Regions from separate parts of the Streptomyces sp. BBFR25 genome, predicted to be linked through region 1. Evidence: predicted binding sites of a transcription regulator. Region 1 holds the regulator's gene; the other holds the start of a gene.
What was found. Region 1 encodes HrcA, which represses chaperone genes, less so after heat shock. Its sites were predicted from a motif close to TTNGCACTCNGNNNNNCNGAGTGCNAA; they were not measured.
Positions count from the first base shown of each region.

Region 2: groL (chaperonin GroEL) is a predicted target of HrcA. The motif match lies at 1,297-1,323, and genes of this name have one in related genera.

Region 1 covers NZ_CP172447.1:2,909,058-2,917,811, reverse strand. The annotation lists gene hemW (radical SAM family heme chaperone HemW) at 1-1,027, shown strand, start outside; gene ACGH52_RS13265 (DUF3097 domain-containing protein) at 1,129-1,938, opposite strand; gene ACGH52_RS13260 (MBL fold metallo-hydrolase) at 1,972-2,715, opposite strand; gene hrcA (heat-inducible transcriptional repressor HrcA) at 2,865-3,881, shown strand; gene dnaJ (molecular chaperone DnaJ) at 3,882-5,021, shown strand; gene ACGH52_RS13245 (nitronate monooxygenase) at 5,128-6,222, shown strand; gene ACGH52_RS13240 (16S rRNA (uracil(1498)-N(3))-methyltransferase) at 6,219-6,968, shown strand; gene ACGH52_RS13235 (hypothetical protein) at 7,455-7,943, shown strand; gene ACGH52_RS13230 (S41 family peptidase) at 8,026-8,754, shown strand, end outside.
Region 2 covers NZ_CP172447.1:3,855,007-3,863,760, reverse strand. The annotation lists gene thrC (threonine synthase) at 1-106, shown strand, start outside; gene ACGH52_RS17445 (MoaD/ThiS family protein) at 203-478, shown strand; gene ACGH52_RS17440 (cold-shock protein) at 898-1,101, shown strand; gene groL (chaperonin GroEL) at 1,486-3,111, shown strand; gene ACGH52_RS17430 (NADH:flavin oxidoreductase) at 3,341-4,471, shown strand; gene ACGH52_RS17425 (carboxylesterase/lipase family protein) at 4,531-6,072, shown strand; gene ACGH52_RS17420 (hypothetical protein) at 6,069-6,416, shown strand; gene ACGH52_RS17415 (DUF397 domain-containing protein) at 6,379-6,591, opposite strand; gene ACGH52_RS17410 (helix-turn-helix transcriptional regulator) at 6,572-7,414, opposite strand; gene ACGH52_RS17405 (hypothetical protein) at 7,533-7,922, shown strand; gene ACGH52_RS17400 (TetR/AcrR family transcriptional regulator) at 7,930-8,538, opposite strand; gene ACGH52_RS17395 (SDR family NAD(P)-dependent oxidoreductase) at 8,635-8,754, shown strand, end outside.

The DNA of each region.
Region 1 (8,754 bases):
CGCCGACACCCTCGTCGACGAGGTCCGCCTGGCCCGCAAGGTGCTCGGCGACGACCCCCGCGAGGTCCGCACGGTCTTCGTCGGCGGCGGTACGCCCACTCTGCTGGCCGCCGGGGACCTGGTACGGATGCTGCGCGCGATCCGCGACGAGTTCGGCCTGGCGCCGGACGCGGAGATCACCACGGAGGCCAACCCCGAGTCGGTCGACCCGGCGTACCTCGCGGCTCTCCGCGCGGGCGGCTTCAACCGGATCTCCTTCGGCATGCAGAGCGCGAAGCAGCACGTCCTGAAGATCCTGGACCGCACCCACACCCCCGGCCGGCCCGAGGCCTGCGTCGCCGAGGCCCGCGCGGCCGGTTTCGACCACGTCAACCTCGACCTGATCTACGGCACCCCCGGCGAGTCCGACGACGACTGGCGGGCCTCGCTGGACGCCGCGCTCGGCGCCGGGCCCGACCACGTCTCGGCGTACGCCCTGATCGTCGAGGAGGGCACCCAGCTGGCCCGGCGCATCCGGCGCGGCGAGGTCCCGATGACCGACGACGACGTGCACGCCGACCGGTACCTGATCGCCGAGGAGACCCTGTCCGCGGCGGGCTACGACTGGTACGAGGTGTCGAACTGGGCCACCTCCGACGCGGGGCGCTGCCTGCACAACGAGCTGTACTGGCGGGGTGCCGACTGGTGGGGCGCGGGGCCGGGCGCGCACTCCCACGTGGGGGGCGTGCGGTGGTGGAACGTGAAGCATCCGGGGGCGTACGCGGGGGCGCTGGCGGCGGGGAAGTCGCCGGGTGCCGGGCGTGAGGTCCTGACGGACGAGGACCGGCGGGTGGAGCGCGTGCTGCTGGAGCTGCGGCTGCGGGAGGGTGTGCCGCTGGCGCTGCTGCGGGAGGCGGGGCTCGCGGCGGCGCGGCGGGCGCTGTCGGAGGGGCTGCTGGAGGAGGGGCCGTACGAGGCGGGGAGTGCGGTGCTGACGCTGCGCGGGCGATTGCTGGCGGACGCGGTGGTGCGGGACCTGGTGGACTGACGGGAGTTCCTCGCCCCCGCCGCCCCTTCCCGTCCCGACCCCGGGGGCGCTGCCCCCGGACCCCCGCTCCTCAAACGCCGGAGGGGCTGAATCGTGGGCCCCTACGCCGTCACGAAGTCGATCAGCTCCTCAACCCGCCCCAGCAACTCCGGCTCCAGGTCCTTGTAAGACCCGACCCGCGCCAGGATCGCCTGCCACACCGCGCCCGTGTTCTCCGACGGCCAGCCCAGCGCCCGGCACACCCCGGTCTTCCAGTCCTGACCGCGCGGCACCCGGGGCCAGCCCTCGATCCCCAGCGAGGACGGCTTCACCGCCTCCCAGATGTCGATGTACGGGTGGCCCACCACCAGCGCGTGCTCGCTCGTCACCGCCTCCGCGATCCGCCACTCCTTCGAACCCGGGACCAGGTGGTCCACCAGGACGCCCAGCCGTGCGTCCGGGCCCGGGGCGAAGTCGGCGACGATCGACGGGAGGTCGTCCACGCCGCCCAGGTACTCCACGACCACGCCCTCGATGCGCAGGTCGTCGCCCCAGACCTTCTCGACCAGCTCGGCGTCGTGCCGCCCCTCGACGTAGATGCGCCCGGCGCGCGCCACCCGTGCGCGGGCGCCGGGGACGGCGACCGAACCGGACGCCGTACGGGAGGGGGCGGACCGCGCCGGACCGGAGGAGGACGGGCGGACCAGCGTCACCACGCGCCCCTCCAGCAGGAAGCCGCGCGGTTCCATCGGGAAGACCCGGTGCTTGCCGAAGCGGTCCTCCAGGGTCACCGTGCCCGCCTCGCAGCCGATCACGGCGCCGCAGAAACCGGTGCCGGGCTCCTCGACCACCAGGCCGGGATCGGCCGGTACCTCGGGAACGGGCTGCGGTTTCTTCCACGGAGGGGTCAGGTCGGCGGAGTACTGGCGCATTCTGCCGAAGATACGAGGAACGCCCGCCCGTGATCAGCGCGACACGCCGAACCGGGCGGCCAGCGCGTCCCGTTGGGCCCGGACGAAGGCCGCGTCCACCACCGCTCCGTGACCGGGGACGTACAGCGCGTCGTCGCCGCCCAGGTCCAGCAGCCGGTCCAGGGCGGCCGGCCAGCGCGCCGGTACGGCGTCGGGGCCCGCCTGCGGCTCGCCGGACTCCTCGACCAGGTCGCCGCAGAAGACGACCGCCGGGGCGCCCGGCACCAGCACCGCGAGGTCGTGCCCGGTGTGTCCCGGGCCCACGTCGGCCAGCCGGACCCGCCGTCCGCCGCCCAGGTCGAGCCCGCACTCGCCGCGGACCTCGTGCCGGACGGGGACGAGCGCGTCGGCCGCTGCCGCCGCGCGCCGCGCGTCCAGGCCCTCCGCCACCGCGTCCGCGCGCAGCGCCTCGCGCCCCTGTCCGCCCGGCGCGAACAACGCGTCGGTGCCCACCGCGCCGTACGCGCCGTACACCTCCGCGTCCGGGAAGGCCGCCGCGCCGAAGACGTGGTCGAAGTGCGGGTGGGTCAGCGCGAGATGTGTCACACGGCGGCCGGTCAGCCGCTGCGCCTCCTCGCGCAGCCGGGCGCCCTCCTCCAGGCTCGACCCGGCGTCCACCATCAGCGTCGCGTCCGGGCCGAGCACCAGCCCCGCCGTGCAGTCCCACCCCGGCAGCCGGCACCGCCCCACCCCGTCCGCCAGTCGCTCCCAGCCCAGCTCTTCCCAAGTCACCGTCACGGCGACGACGCTAACGGCTTGGTCCCGGCCTTGCCGGGGGCGTACCCCACGGCCGTACACTGGGCCGGGGAAGTCTGGCACTCGCGAGCCATGAGTGCCAGGACAGACAGGCCGGAAACGGGCGGACGGACAGCTGGAGGTGCGCGCCGATGCTCAGTGAACGCAGGCTGAAGGTGCTGCGCGCCATCGTCCAGGACTACGTCGGCACCGAGGAACCGGTCGGTTCCAAGGCCCTCACCGAGCGGCACAACCTCGGCGTCTCCCCGGCCACCGTGCGCAATGACATGGCGGCCCTGGAGGACGAGGGGTTCATCGCCCAGCCGCACACCAGCGCGGGGCGCATCCCGACCGACAAGGGCTACCGGCTCTTCGTCGACAAGCTGGCCGGCGTCAAGCCGATGACCGCGCCCGAGCGGCGTGCCATCCAGAACTTCCTGGAGGGCGCCGTCGACCTCGACGACGTGGTGGCCCGCACGGTGCGGCTGCTCGCGCAGCTCACCCGGCAGGTCGCCGTGGTGCAGTACCCGTCGCTGACCCGCTCGACCGTGCGGCACGTGGAGCTGCTCTCGCTCGCGCCCGCGCGGCTGATGCTCGTGCTGATCACGGACACCGGCCGGGTCGAGCAGCGGATGGTCGACTGCCCGGCGCCGTTCGGCGAGGCGTCGCTGGCCGATCTGCGGGCGCGGCTCAACAGCCGGGTCGCGGGGCGCCGTTTCACGGATGTGCCGTCTTTGGTGGAAGATCTGGCGGAGCCCTTCGAGGCCGAGGATCGCGGTACGGTCTCCACCGTGCTCTCCACTCTCCTGGAGACGCTGGTCGAGGAGAACGAGGAGCGGTTGATGATCGGCGGCACCGCCAATCTGACCCGCTTCGGGCACGACTTCCCCTTGGTGATCCGGCCGGTGCTGGAGGCGCTGGAGGAGCAGGTCGTGCTCCTCAAGCTGCTCGGCGAGGCGAAGGATCCGGGCGTGACCGTACGGATCGGTCATGAGAACGCCCACGAGGGACTCAACTCAACGTCCGTCGTGTCGGTCGGCTACGGTTCGGGCGGCGAGGCGGTTGCCAAGCTCGGCGTGGTCGGACCGACCCGCATGGACTACCCGGGAACGATGGGAGCGGTACGCGCAGTGGCACGGTACGTCGGACAGATCCTGGCGGAGTCGTAGGTGGCCACGGACTACTACGCCGTACTCGGCGTGCGCCGCGACGCTTCCCAGGACGAGATCAAGAAGGCGTTCCGGAGGCTCGCCCGCGAGCTGCACCCGGACGTCAACCCCGATCCGAAGACCCAGGAGCGGTTCAAGGAGATCAACGCCGCCTACGAGGTGTTGTCGGACCCGCAGAAGAAGCAGGTCTACGACCTCGGCGGCGACCCCCTGTCGCAGGCCGCCGGCGGTGGCGCGGGCGGCTTCGGCGCGGGTGGCTTCGGGAACTTCTCGGACATCATGGACGCGTTCTTCGGTACGGCGTCGCAGCGCGGGCCGCGCTCGCGCACCCGCCGGGGCCAGGACGCGATGATCCGCATCGAGGTGGAGCTGGACGAGGCCGCGTTCGGCACGACCAAGGACATCCAGGTCGACACCGCGGTCGTCTGCAACACCTGCAACGGTGAGGGCGCGGCGCCCGGCACGTCGGCCCAGACGTGTGACATGTGCCGCGGCCGCGGTGAGGTCTCGCAGGTCACCCGGTCCTTCCTGGGCCAGGTCATGACCTCGCGCCCCTGCCCGCAGTGCCAGGGCTTCGGCACCGTGGTCCCGACCCCGTGCCCGGAGTGCGCGGGCGACGGCCGGGTCCGCTCCCGGCGCACCCTGACCGTGAAGATCCCGGCCGGTGTCGACAACGGCACCCGGATCCAGCTCGCGGGCGAGGGCGAGGTCGGCCCCGGCGGCGGCCCCGCCGGTGACCTGTACGTCGAGATCCACGAGCTGCCCCACTCGACCTTCCAGCGCCGCGGCGACGACCTGCACTGCACGGTCACCATCCCGATGACGGCGGCGGCCCTCGGCACGAAGGTGCCGTTGGAGACCCTCGACGGCATGGAGGAGGTCGACATCCGCCCGGGCACCCAGTCCGGCCAGTCGATCCCGAAGCACGGCCGGGGCGTCACCCACCTGCGCGGCGGCGGCCGAGGCGACCTCATCGTCCACGTCGAGGTCACCACCCCGGGCAAGCTCGACCCCGAACAGGAACGCCTCCTGCGCGAGCTGGCCAAACTCCGCGGCGAGGAACGCCCGACGGGTCAGTTCCAGCCGGGGCAGCAGGGCTTGTTCTCCCGGCTGAAGGACGCGTTCAACGGGCGGACCTGACGCCTTCGCCGGGCGCTGAGGCCCTTCTGGGGACGCGGATGCTCCTGGCGTATGCCGACGGAAGCCCGGATTCGGACTTGTGTGGAGGACGTGACAACATGCCGTCATGTCCTCCGCACTGACCGATCTCTTCCCCTACCCGATCGTGCAGGCGCCCATGGCGGGCGGCGTCTCCGTGCCACGGCTCGCGGCCGCGGTGTCCGAGGCGGGCGGGCTGGGCTTCCTGGCCGCCGGGTACAAGACCGCGGACGGGATGTACCAGGAGATCAAACAGCTGCGGGGACTGACGAGCCGCCCCTTCGGCGTCAACCTCTTCCTCCCGCAGACGGAGGCGGCCGACCTCGCCGCCGTCGACGTCTACGCCCACCAGCTGGCCGGCGAGGCCGCCTGGTACGAGACGGAGCTGGGCGACCCGGACTGCGGCCGCGACGACGGCTACGACACCAAGCTCGCCGTACTGCTGGACAACCCCGTACCGGTGGTCTCCTTCCACTTCGGCGTCCCGAGCCGTGAGGCCGTCGACTCCCTGCACCGCGTGGGCACCTTCGCGCTGGTGAGCGCGACCACCGTGGACGAGGCCCGGGCCGTCGAGCAGTCCGGCGCCGACGCGGTGATCGCCCAGGGCGTCGAGGCCGGCGGCCACCAGGGCACCCACCGGGACAACCCGGAGACCGGCGGCCTGGGCACCGGCCTGCTGTCGCTGGTCGCCCAGGTCCGGGAGGCGGTGAGCCTGCCGATCGTCGCCGCGGGAGGCATCATGCGCGGCACCCAGATCGCCGCGGTCCTCGCGGCCGGCGCGAGCGCGGCCCAGCTCGGCACCGCCTTCCTCGCCACTCCGGAGTCCGGCGCGCACGACCTGCACAAGCAGGCGCTGACCAACCCCCTGTTCGTCCGCACCGAACTCACCCGGGCCTTCTCCGGCCGCCCCGCCCGCGCCCTGGTCAACCGCTTCCTGCGCGAGCACGGTCCCTACGCCCCCGCCGCCTACCCCGAGGTGCACCACCTCACCGCGCCGGTGCGCAAGGCGTCGGCGAAGGCGGGCGACGCGCAGGGCATGGCCCTGTGGGCGGGACAGGGCCACCGGATGGCCCGGGAACTGCCCGCCGGACAGCTGGTGGAGGTGCTGGCGGCCGAACTCGCCGCCGCCGGGACAGCGTTGTCGGGGTTGTCGGGCTACGCGACGGGAGGCGGCGCCCGATGACGGCACCGGTGTTCGTGGCCGACTCCCTGCGGCCGGAGGACCTGACCGCGGGGGAGTACGTCCTCGACGGCCCGGAGGGGCGGCACGCCGTCTCCGTGAAGCGGCTGCGGGCGGGCGAGGACGTCGTCCTCACCGACGGCAGCGGCCGCTGGGCCGAGGGCGTCGTGCGGGCCGCCGAGGGCAAGGACCGCCTGGTCGTCACCCTCGTGGGCGGCGTGCGCGAGGAGCCCGCCGAGCAGCCCCGCATCACCGTCGTCCAGGCCCTGCCCAAGGGTGACCGCGGTGAGCTGGCCGTCGAGACGATGACCGAGGTCGGGGTCGACGCGATCGTGCCCTGGGCGGCGTCCCGGTGCATCACGCAGTGGAAGGGCGAGCGCGGTCTGAAGGCGCTCGGCAAGTGGCGGGCGACGGCCCGCGAGGCGGGCAAGCAGTCCCGCCGGGTCCGCTTCCCGGACGTCGCGGACGCGGCGACGAGCAAGCAGGTTGCCTCACTTCTGGCCGAGGCCGACTTCGCCGCCGTACTCCACGAGAGCGGCGAGGAACCCCTGTCCGCCGTCGAACTCCCCGCCACCGGTCACATCGTGCTCGTCGTCGGCCCCGAAGGCGGCGTGTCCCCCGAGGAGTTGGCCCTGTTCGCCGAGGCCGGCGCGGCGCCCTACCGGCTGGGCCGCAGCGTCCTGCGCACCTCCACCGCGGGCACCGCCGCGACCGCCGTACTCCTGGCCCGCACCGGCCGCTGGTCCTGACCCGCCCGGTCGGCCGTCGACGGCGGCGGCCACGGCCGCGAACAGGCCCCAGCCGTCCAGTTCCACCGGCCCGCCCCCGCGCCCGGGCAGCAGTCCGCGCCGCCCGGCCTCCGCCACCAGCGCCCGTACGACACCGGGTTCGCGCAGGTTGAGCAGGTTGCCGCGGCCGTCGGCCACGCAGCCCTCGAACCAGAGGTGGCCCTCCGTGGTGCAGCGGCCCGAGCCCGCGGGGCCTGCGAGGAACACGAACCGCACCCGCACGCCGTCGCGGTACAGCGTCAGCGCGTCCCGCCAGATGCCGTCGCGCCCGCGTTTCTGCCGGTGGCTCCACAGCCAGGTGGTGTGTTCGTCCACCACGAGCCTGCGCTGCCTGCGGTCGTTGCCCATGGCGCCCACGGTAGTGAGGAGTGGCCGTATGCGCCCTACCGCTGGTCCCGGTGCGGTGGCAGGCTGCCCTCCATGGGGGCTTTGAGACGGATTCGGCGCATGATTCCGGTGGCCGTCGGCTCGGCGGTGGCCGTCGGTGGTCTCGTCGCGTGCGACCCGGGCGGGCTCAGCTCCGCTTCGGTGGCGTACACGACCGACCAGACCGTCACCCGGGAACTGGAGCGGCAGAAGGCGAAGGTGCGGTGGCTCACCTGCACCGCCTCCTTCGGGGACAAGGGCACCACCGCCTCGGCCTCCGAGGACGCCGTCGCTTCCGTCGACTGCGAGGGCAGGACGGACACCGGCCAGGACATCACCGTCGACGGCAAGGTGACCCGGGTCGTCAACGGCGCCTGTGTGCGCGGGAACCTGACCGCGAAGGTGGACGGCAAGGAGTGGTTCCGGGTCAAGGGACTGGGCGACTGCGACGCCACCAGCGCCCCGCCCGCGAACCGGCCCTCCCAGAACGGGCCCGGGCCCACCGTGACCGTCACCCGGACCATCTGGTGCCCGGACGACCCGCACTGCCGGCCGGTGCAGGGCAAGTAGCCCACCGCCGCTCGGTCATGGGCGGCCGGCGGCCGGGAAGTGATCCAAACCTCTGTCGGCGGGCGGCGCCCCTGCATAGGGTATGGGGGTGACTCAGCCCGCAGCGCCTGCCTACCTCCGCTTTCCGCACCCGCACGGCGAGTTGGTCGCCTTCACCGCCGAGGACGACGTGTGGCTCGCCCCGCTCGACGGCGGCCGGGCCTGGCGGGTCAGCGCCGACAACGTGCCGGTGAACCACCCGCGCATCTCGCCCGACGGCACCACGGTCGCCTGGACCTCCACCCGCGACGGCGCCCCCGAGGTGCACGTCGCGCCCGTCGACGGCGGCCGCGCCGAGCGCCTCACCCACTGGGGCAGCATCAGGACCCAGGTACGCGGCTGGACCGACGACGGCCGCGTCCTCGCCCTGAGCACCTACGGCCAGGCCAGCCTGCGCCGCAGCTGGGCCCGCGCCGTCCCGCTCGACGGCGGACCGGCGGACACCCTGCCCTACGGGCCCGTCGGCGACGTCGCCCAGGGTCCGCACACCGTGCTGCTGTCCGCGCCGATGGGCCGCGAGGCCGCCTGGTGGAAGCGCTACCGGGGTGGCACGGCGGGCAAGCTGTGGATCGACCGCGAGGACGACGGCGAGTTCGTCCGCCTGCACGCCGACCTCGACGGCAACATCGAGTACCCCTTCTGGGTCGGCGACCGGATCGCCTTCCTCTCCGACCACGAGGGCACCGGCGCCCTGTACTCCTCCCTCGCCGACGGCTCCGACCTGCGCCGGCACACGCCTGTCGACGGCTTCTACGCCCGGCACGCCGCCACC
Region 2 (8,754 bases), 950 kb from region 1:
GAACACCGGCGACGGCCTGAAGACCCTCGACGCGGTGGCCGGCACCGGCCTCACCGCCACGATCCGCCCCAACCTCGATTCTTTCCGCGAGGCCGGACTTGTCTAGGGACCCGGCTCCCTCGTTCTTCGGCTGCGGGCCGTCCGTGGCCGGTCGCGCAGTTCCCCGCGCCCCTAGGCAAGACACCATGACCGGAGGTTCCACGTGAGCGTCACTGTTCGTATCCCGACCATCCTGCGTACCTACACCGGCGGCAAGGCCGAGGTGAGCGCCGACGGTGCCAACCTCGGGGAGGTCATCTCCGACCTGGAGAAGAACCACACCGGCATCGCCGCCCGCGTCCTGGACGACCAGGGCAAGCTGCGCCGCTTCGTCAACGTCTACGTCAACGACGACGACGTCCGCTTCGAGCAGGGCCTTCAGACCGCGACGCCGGACGGCGCGGGCGTCTCGATCATCCCGGCGGTCGCCGGCGGCTGAAGCGGTAGCAGATACACCTTGTAGTGCGTATTGCCCTCTCCGTAAGAGAAACGGAGGGGGCAATTCCATGTGATTGAGCGCGGTAGAGTTGGGGAACGCGCTCCCGATCAGCACAACGGGAACCGTTAATTCCTGCCGCCCGCCCGACAAGAAGCAGCCAAAGTGCGTGCGTATTCTGCGGCTTTTGTTCCCTTTGTGTGACCCGACTTGACCCGAATTCAGGCGAATTCTCGCCACATTCCGGACCGGGTACGTCCAGATTTCTCGTCCGATTGACCTGTTGCAGACGGCAGTTGGACAGATACATTCAGCCGCGGTCGACGCGTTCCGGCGCACGCCCCCAGTCGTGAGGGGGCGAGGTCTGACCCGGGTCCGCGAAGTGCGGATCTGTGCAAGGGCCAGTAATAGGGGAGTTAGGCATGGCTCAGGGCACCGTCAAGTGGTTCAACGCGGAGAAGGGGTACGGCTTCATCGCGGTCGACGGTGGTGCGGATGTTTTCGTCCACTACAGCGCGATTCAGATGGACGGCTACCGCACCCTCGAAGAAGGCCAGCGGGTCGAGTTCGAGATCTCGCAGGGTCAGAAGGGCCCGCAGGCCGACATGGTTCGCCTCAGCGCCTGAGACGCGCGGCCGACGCAGCACCCGGTCTTCATCCGAAGGGCCCGTACCCGCTGGGTACGGGCCCTTCGGCCTGCCCGGACACCCGTCGTCCCCCTGTTCGCGGGTGGCTGACGGCGGGCCCCGATCCCCGAGAGGCGCTTGCGCCCGCCCGTCGCCCGACCACCACCCCTCAACGAGCCCGCTTTGCGGGCGCACCTTGCACTCGGGCATGCCGAGTGCTAATCATTGGCGTTAGCACTCTGAAGGTGAGAGTGACAACGAAGGACCGGGTCGGTGAGGCCCGCGGACCGGGTGGGGAAGGAACCACGCGGTCGGCGAGCCGTCCGTCGCGGGCGCGGGCGCGGTCCGAAGGAATCACCCCCAGTCCTGGAGGGACCACTTCACATGGCCAAGATCATCGCGTTCGACGAGGAGGCACGGCGCGGCCTCGAGCGCGGCATGAACCAGCTCGCGGACGCCGTCAAGGTGACGCTCGGCCCCAAGGGCCGCAACGTCGTCCTCGAGAAGAAGTGGGGCGCCCCCACGATCACCAACGATGGTGTCTCCATCGCCAAGGAGATCGAGCTCGAGGACCCGTACGAGAAGATCGGCGCCGAGCTGGTCAAGGAAGTCGCCAAGAAGACGGACGACGTCGCCGGTGACGGTACGACCACGGCGACCGTCCTCGCCCAGGCCCTGGTCAAGGAAGGCCTGCGCAACGTCGCGGCCGGCGCCAACCCGATGGCCCTCAAGCGCGGTATCGAGAAGGCCGTCGAGGCCGTCTCCGCCGCCCTGCTCGAGCAGGCCAAGGACGTCGAGACCAAGGAGCAGATCGCCTCCACGGCCTCCATCTCCGCAGCCGACACCCAGATCGGCGAGCTGATCGCCGAGGCCATGGACAAGGTCGGCAAGGAAGGCGTCATCACCGTCGAGGAGTCCCAGACCTTCGGTCTGGAGCTGGAGCTCACCGAGGGTATGCGCTTCGACAAGGGCTACATCTCGGCGTACTTCGCCACCGACATGGAGCGTATGGAGGCGTCGCTCGACGACCCGTACATCCTGATCGCCAACTCCAAGATCGGCAACGTCAAGGACCTGCTGCCGCTCCTGGAGAAGGTCATGCAGTCGGGCAAGCCGCTGCTGATCATCGCCGAGGACGTCGAGGGCGAGGCCCTGTCGACCCTGGTCGTCAACAAGATCCGCGGCACCTTCAAGTCCGTCGCCGTCAAGGCCCCGGGCTTCGGCGACCGCCGCAAGGCCATGCTCGGCGACATCGCCATCCTCACGGGCGGCGAGGTCATCTCCGAGGAGGTCGGCCTCAAGCTGGAGAACGCCACGCTGGACCTGCTGGGCAGCGCGCGCAAGGTCGTCATCACCAAGGACGAGACCACGATCGTGGACGGCGCCGGCTCGGCCGACCAGGTCCAGGGCCGGGTCAACCAGATCCGCGCCGAGATCGAGAACAGCGACTCGGACTACGACCGCGAGAAGCTCCAGGAGCGCCTGGCGAAGCTGGCCGGCGGCGTGGCCGTCATCAAGGCCGGTGCCGCCACCGAGGTCGAGCTCAAGGAGCGCAAGCACCGCATCGAGGACGCCGTTCGCAACGCGAAGGCGGCCGTCGAGGAGGGCATCGTCGCCGGTGGTGGCGTGGCCCTGCTCCAGGCCTCCCAGGTCTTCGAGAAGCTGGAGCTGACGGGTGACGAGGCGACCGGCGCCAACGCCGTGAAGCTCGCCCTGGAGGCCCCGCTGAAGCAGATCGCCGTCAACGGTGGTCTCGAGGGCGGCGTCGTCGTGGAGAAGGTCCGCAACCTGACCGTCGGCCACGGCCTGAACGCCGCGACCGGTGAGTACGTCGACATGATCGCCGAGGGCATCATCGACCCGGCGAAGGTGACCCGCTCTGCCCTGCAGAACGCCGCCTCCATCGCCGCGCTGTTCCTCACCACCGAGGCCGTCATCGCCGACAAGCCCGAGAAGGCCGCCGCGGCGGGCGCCCCGGGTGGCATGCCGGGCGGTGACATGGACTTCTGATCGACCGGTTCCGGTTGATCGGCCGTCCCGTACGGACCGAGGGCGGCACTCCCCGAGAGGGGGGTGCCGCCCTCGGGCGTTTCCGCGCCCGGTTCCGGCCCGGTGTGGCCCGGGTCACGGCAGGTCGGCGGTCCCGGACGGAATGACCCGGCCGGGCCGGGCGGTTCACCGTTGAGTGCGATGAATGCGCGCGCACATACCGAACGGTACCCACCTCAGGAGCCCCCACGTGACCGTCACTCCCGCCGAGGCCGCCACCCGCGCCGCCCAACTGCTCGCCCGCCCGGCCACGATCAACGGCCTGACCGTGCCCAACCGCATCGCGATGGCGCCGATGACCCGGATGTTCTCCCCGGGCGGCGTCCCCGGCGAGGACGTGGTCTCGTACTACTCCCGCCGCGCCGCCGCCGGAGTCGGACTGATCGTCACCGAGGGCACCTACGTCGGCCACGACTCGGCCGGGCAGAGCGACCGCGTCCCGCGCTTCCACGGCGAGGAGCAGCTCGCCGGGTGGGCGAAGGTCGCCGAGGCGGTGCACGCGGCGGGCGGCACGATCGTGCCGCAGCTGTGGCACATCGGCATGGTGCGCAAGGCCGGGGACGCGCCCTTCCCCGAGGCCCCCGCGGTCGGCCCGTCCGGCCTGCGCATCGGCGAGGACGAGCCCACCGGCACCGCGATGACCCAGCGCGACCTGGACGACGTCATCGGCGCCTTCGCCGAGTCCGCCGCGGCCGCCGAGCGCATCGGCTTCGACGGCGTGGAGATCCACGGCGCCCACGGCTACCTCGTCGACCAGTTCCTGTGGTCCGGCACCAACCGCCGCACGGACGCCTACGGCGGCGACCCGGTCGCCCGGACGAGGTTCGCCACCGAGATCGTGGCCGCCGTACGGGAGACGGTCTCCGCGGACTTCCCCGTGATCTTCCGCTACTCCCAGTGGAAGCAGGACGTCTACGGCGCCCGCCTCGCCGAGACGCCCCAGGAGCTGGAGGCGATCCTCGCCCCGCTCGCCTCGGCCGGAGTGGACGCCTTCCACGCCTCCACCCGCCGCTACTGGCTCCCGGAGTTCGAGGACTCGGACCTCAACCTCGCCGGCTGGACCAAGAAGCTCACCGGCAGGACCGCCATCACCGTCGGCTCGGTCGGCCTCGACGGCGACTTCACCAAGGCCTTCCAGGGCGAGGGCGCCCCGATCGGCAGCCTCGACAACCTCCTCGACCGCCTGGAACGCGACGAGTTCGACCTCGTCGCCGTCGGCCGCGCGCTGCTCCAGGACCCGCGGTGGGCGGAGAAGGTCCTCACCGGCCGCTTCGACGAACTCGCCCCGTACGACGCGGCGGCGATCAAGACCCTGAGCTGACCGGGAGCTGACAGACCCTCATCCGGGGGCGGTGCGCACCACGGCGTAAGGTCCGTGGGATGACGATCCCTGGACCTGCCGAGTCAGTGGAACCCGTGGTGCGCACCTCCTCCGGCGCGGTGCGCGGCCGGACCGAGGACGGCCTGACCGTCTTCCGCGGCATCCCCTTCGCCCAGCCCCCGGTGGGGGACGCCCGCTTCGCCGCCCCGCGCCGCCCCCGCCCCTGGGACGGCATACGCGACGCGTACGCGTTCGGCCCGCCGCCCCCGCAGGACCTCGGCCCCGCGGGCACCGTCGGCCCCCCGGACGTCCCCGGGGGCGAGGACTGGCTGACGGTCAACGTCTGGACCCCCGCGCCCGACCCGGCCGCCCAACGCCCGGTCATGGTCTGGATCTACGGCGGCGCCTACAAACTGGGCCACTCCGGCAGCCCCGGCTACGACGCCCGCCGCATAGCCGCCGACGGCGACCTCGTCGTCGTCAGCCTCAACTACCGCGTCGGCATGGAGGGCTTCGCCCACATCGAGGGCGCCCCCGCCAACCGGGGCCTGCTCGACCAGGTGGCCGCGCTGGCCTGGGTGCAGGAGAACATCGCCGCGTTCGGCGGCGACCCCGACCAGGTCACGATCTTCGGCGAGTCGGCCGGCGCCGGTTCCGTGGCCTCCCTGCTCGCGATGCCCCGCGCGGCCGGACTCTTCCGGCGGGCCGTCGCCCAGAGCGTGCCGGGCACGTTCTTCTCCCTGGAACTCGCCGCCGACATCGGCACCGCCCTCGCCGCCGAGCTGGGCCTGCGCCCGACCGTCGAGGACCTCGCGGACCTCACTCCGGACCAGCTCGTCAAGGCGGGCCAGACGCTCGCCCCGAAGATGCCCGGCCAGGTCGCCCGCTGGGGCCAGGCGGCGCCCACGATCACCCCGTACGCGCCCGTCGTGGACGGCGAGTTCCTGCCGATCACGCCGTGGCAGGCGCTCGCGTCCGGCGCGGCCCGCGACGTCGAGCTGGTGGTCGGTCACAACCGCGACGAGAACCGCCTGTTCACTGCCATGGCGGGCAAGCTCGGGGAGATCGGCGAGGACCGTGCGAGCGCCGCCCTGCGCCTGTACGCCCCGGGCGGCGAGGCCGCCTACCGCGCGGCCTTTCCGGACGCGTCGGCCAACGACCTCTACGAACACGTCCAGACCGACTGGCTCTTCGCCATGCCGTCCCTCCACCTGGCCGAGGCCCAGCTCGCGGGCGGTGGCCGCGCCCACGTCTACGAACTGACCTGGCCCGCCCCGGCCTTCGGCGGCGCCCTGGGCGCCTGTCACGCCCTGGACATCCCGCTCCTCTTCGGCACCTTCAAGGCGGACCTGGCGCTGCTCCAGTTCGGCGACGCGGAGCCCTCCGAGGAGGCGCTGGCCCTGTCGTCCGGCTTCCGCGCCGCCTGGACGGCCTTCGCCCGCACCGGCGACCCGGGCTGGCCCGCGTACGACACGGGGCAGCGCCTCGTACGGGTCTTCGACGCGGAGCCGACCGTCGCGCCGTACCCGGAGGAGACCTCCCGTCGCCTGTGGGAGGGGTACGAGTTCGCGCCGCTGCCGCTGGTGGGCCCGGCGGCGTGAGCTTCCGGGGGCTCCTGCTGGGCCTGTTCGCCGTCCCGGTCGTCGTCGGCGGGTACTTCCTCGCCGAGGCGGCGACCGCCGACGGCACCCCGCGGTGCGACGGCATCATCACGGAGTACGGCGACGCGGAGCGGTCCGGGCCCATGAAACCGGGGGAGACGTGCGACCTGTACGACTTCACCGACGGCCGCTCGGCGGGCACGCGGACGTACGCGCAGCAGCAGAAGGCGCAGGACGCGGAGGCGGGGCGGGACTACTGGACCGGCGGCCTGTGGCTGGCGTACGGCGTGGCCGGGCTGGCCGTCGTCACCGTCCACCTCGGCCTGATACGCCGCCGCGGCTGAGGCTCTCGACGAACGCGGTCCAGGCGTCGGCCCGGAAGGAGAGTTCCGGGCCGCGGGGGTTCTTGGAGTCGCGGACGGGGACAGCGGTCGGGTGACCCGTCGCTATTTCGACGCAGTCGGCGCCGTCGCCTCCGCTGTAGCTGGAGCTGTGCCATTTACGGGTGTGGTTCTCCATGCTCGTAATCCTGCGCCACTGACTCGATCAGTACCAAGGACTCCCGGGGGGAGAGTGCGTCAGCCCTGACTAGGTCGAACGTCAACTCATGCCGAGTCACGGTCGGGGGATCGTCTGTCAGGTGTCCCATGCCGACGCCCTCGACGTAGGCGAAGGGAGCGGAATCGGAGAAGTACATGAGTTTGATGCCGCTCACCAGGGATCCGGCCTCGCCGGCGCTGAATGGCAGGACCTGCATGATGATCCGGTGGCGGCGGACGAGGGCGGCGATGTGGCGCAGGGCCTCTGCCATCACCTGAGGGCTGCTCACCTTGCGCCGGAAGGCGGCTTCGTCGAGCACCGTCCACAACATGGGGGTTGTTGGATGGTCGAGGAGGCGACCGCGTGCGATGCGATCTGCTACTGAATCGTCGACCTTCTCTCTCGGCGCCGTCGGCTCGTAAGCGCGGAACAGCGCCTGTGCGTAGCCCGACGTTTGCAGCAGTCCGGGGATCAGCGTGGGTGTGTACTGCTTGATCGAGACAGCACGGGACTCGGCTTCCACTGCCTCGGCGAAGTGGGTCGGGTAGCTGGACTTGGCGGAAACCCCGCAGTTCCGCCGGAAGAAATCCTCCGTGCCCAGGACGTCGTCCAGCAGGCGGGCGTACTCCGGCTGCATCCGGCGCGTGCCGGACTCCAGCTGTCCGATGAACGAACCGCTGACGAACAGCCGCGCGCCCAGCTCCTCCTGGCTCAGGCCGGACTTCTCGCGGGCGTGGCGCAGCTCGGCGCCCAGGAGGGCGCGGGGGGACGAGGACGGGTCGAGGTCTTTCGGTCCTGGCATGGTGACGGAACTCCCGGTCGCACAGCAGGGGTTGTTGGAGCGCCCTGTATGGCCAGGTTAGGGGCGGAACGGACACGCTGTGTCGCGAATCACGAACTCAGCGTGGAGGTGAGGAAGGGTGCGGTCGACCGAAGAAGTCGTCGAGTCCCTGCGGCAGGCCCTCGTGGGCGCCGGTGTCGTACTGCCGTCCCTGTGCGTCGATCCGGTGACCGGCGCGAGTGACGAGCCGTTCGCCCTGGTCGACCTGGGACGGTGCAACGTACGGGTCGCGGAGCGGCTGGCGTCGGTGGTGCGGGGCGAGCGGCCGGCCGTCGGCACGCATGCCGTGGACGCGAGGGACGGCCGGGTGGGGGAGGTGATGGGCCACGTGGGCGGCAGCGTGCAGCTGCGGCCGGTCGCGGGGGGCCGGGAATGGGACTGCCCGCGGGCGTCGGTGACCGTGGCGCAGCCGGACGAGGTGCTGAGGGCGCGGCTGCGCAGGACGAACCACGAGAGCGTACGGCCCTAGGGGCGGGTCAGGCGGGTGGCCAGGTACGCAGGGCCGTGTCGGCCACCCGTTGGAGATCTTCCCGGGTGGCGCCCCCGGTGGCCTGTACGGAGATGCCGTTGGCGAAGGTCATCAGGTAACGGGCGACGTGCAGCGGGTCGGTGCCCGGCGGCAGGTCCCCGTCGTCGACGGCCTGCCGGAACCGGTCGCGGAGTTGGCCGACGCCCCCTTCGCGCCAGTCGGCGAGCAGGTCCCGGGCGGGGCGTCCCGTCTCCCCGGCGGCGAGGGAGCCCTGGACGCCCAGGCAGCCGGCCGGGCAGTCGGGGCGGGTGCTGACCTCCACGGCGCCGTGCAGGAACGCCGTGGCCACCTCGCGGGCGGTGGGCTTGCGCAGGGCGCGGGCGACGTAGGAGGCGGGGCCCTCCTCGTAGCGCTCGAGCGCCTTGCGGAACAGGTCCTCCTTGTTGCCGAAGGCCGCGTACATGCTGGTGCGGGTGATGCCCATGGCGCTGGTGAGGTCGGTGAGGCTGGCGCCCTCATAGCCCTGCTCCCAGAAGACCCGCATGGCCTTCTCCAGCGCCTCGTCGGCGTCGAAGCCCCTCGGCCGGCCGATCGGTCCCTTCTGTCGCGTCTCCATGGTCCTCAGTCTACGCCTTACGTATCGATCGGTACGGATGTGCTACGGTCGCTTTCAGTACCGATCGGTACTGAATGTCATCGGAGGTCATTCACCATGGGACAGCTCGAAGGCAGGACCGCCGTCGTCACCGGCGGCGGCACGGGGATCGGTCTGGCCAGCGCGGTGCGGCTGGCGGACGAGGGCGCGCACGTGTTCATCACCGGGCGGCGCAAG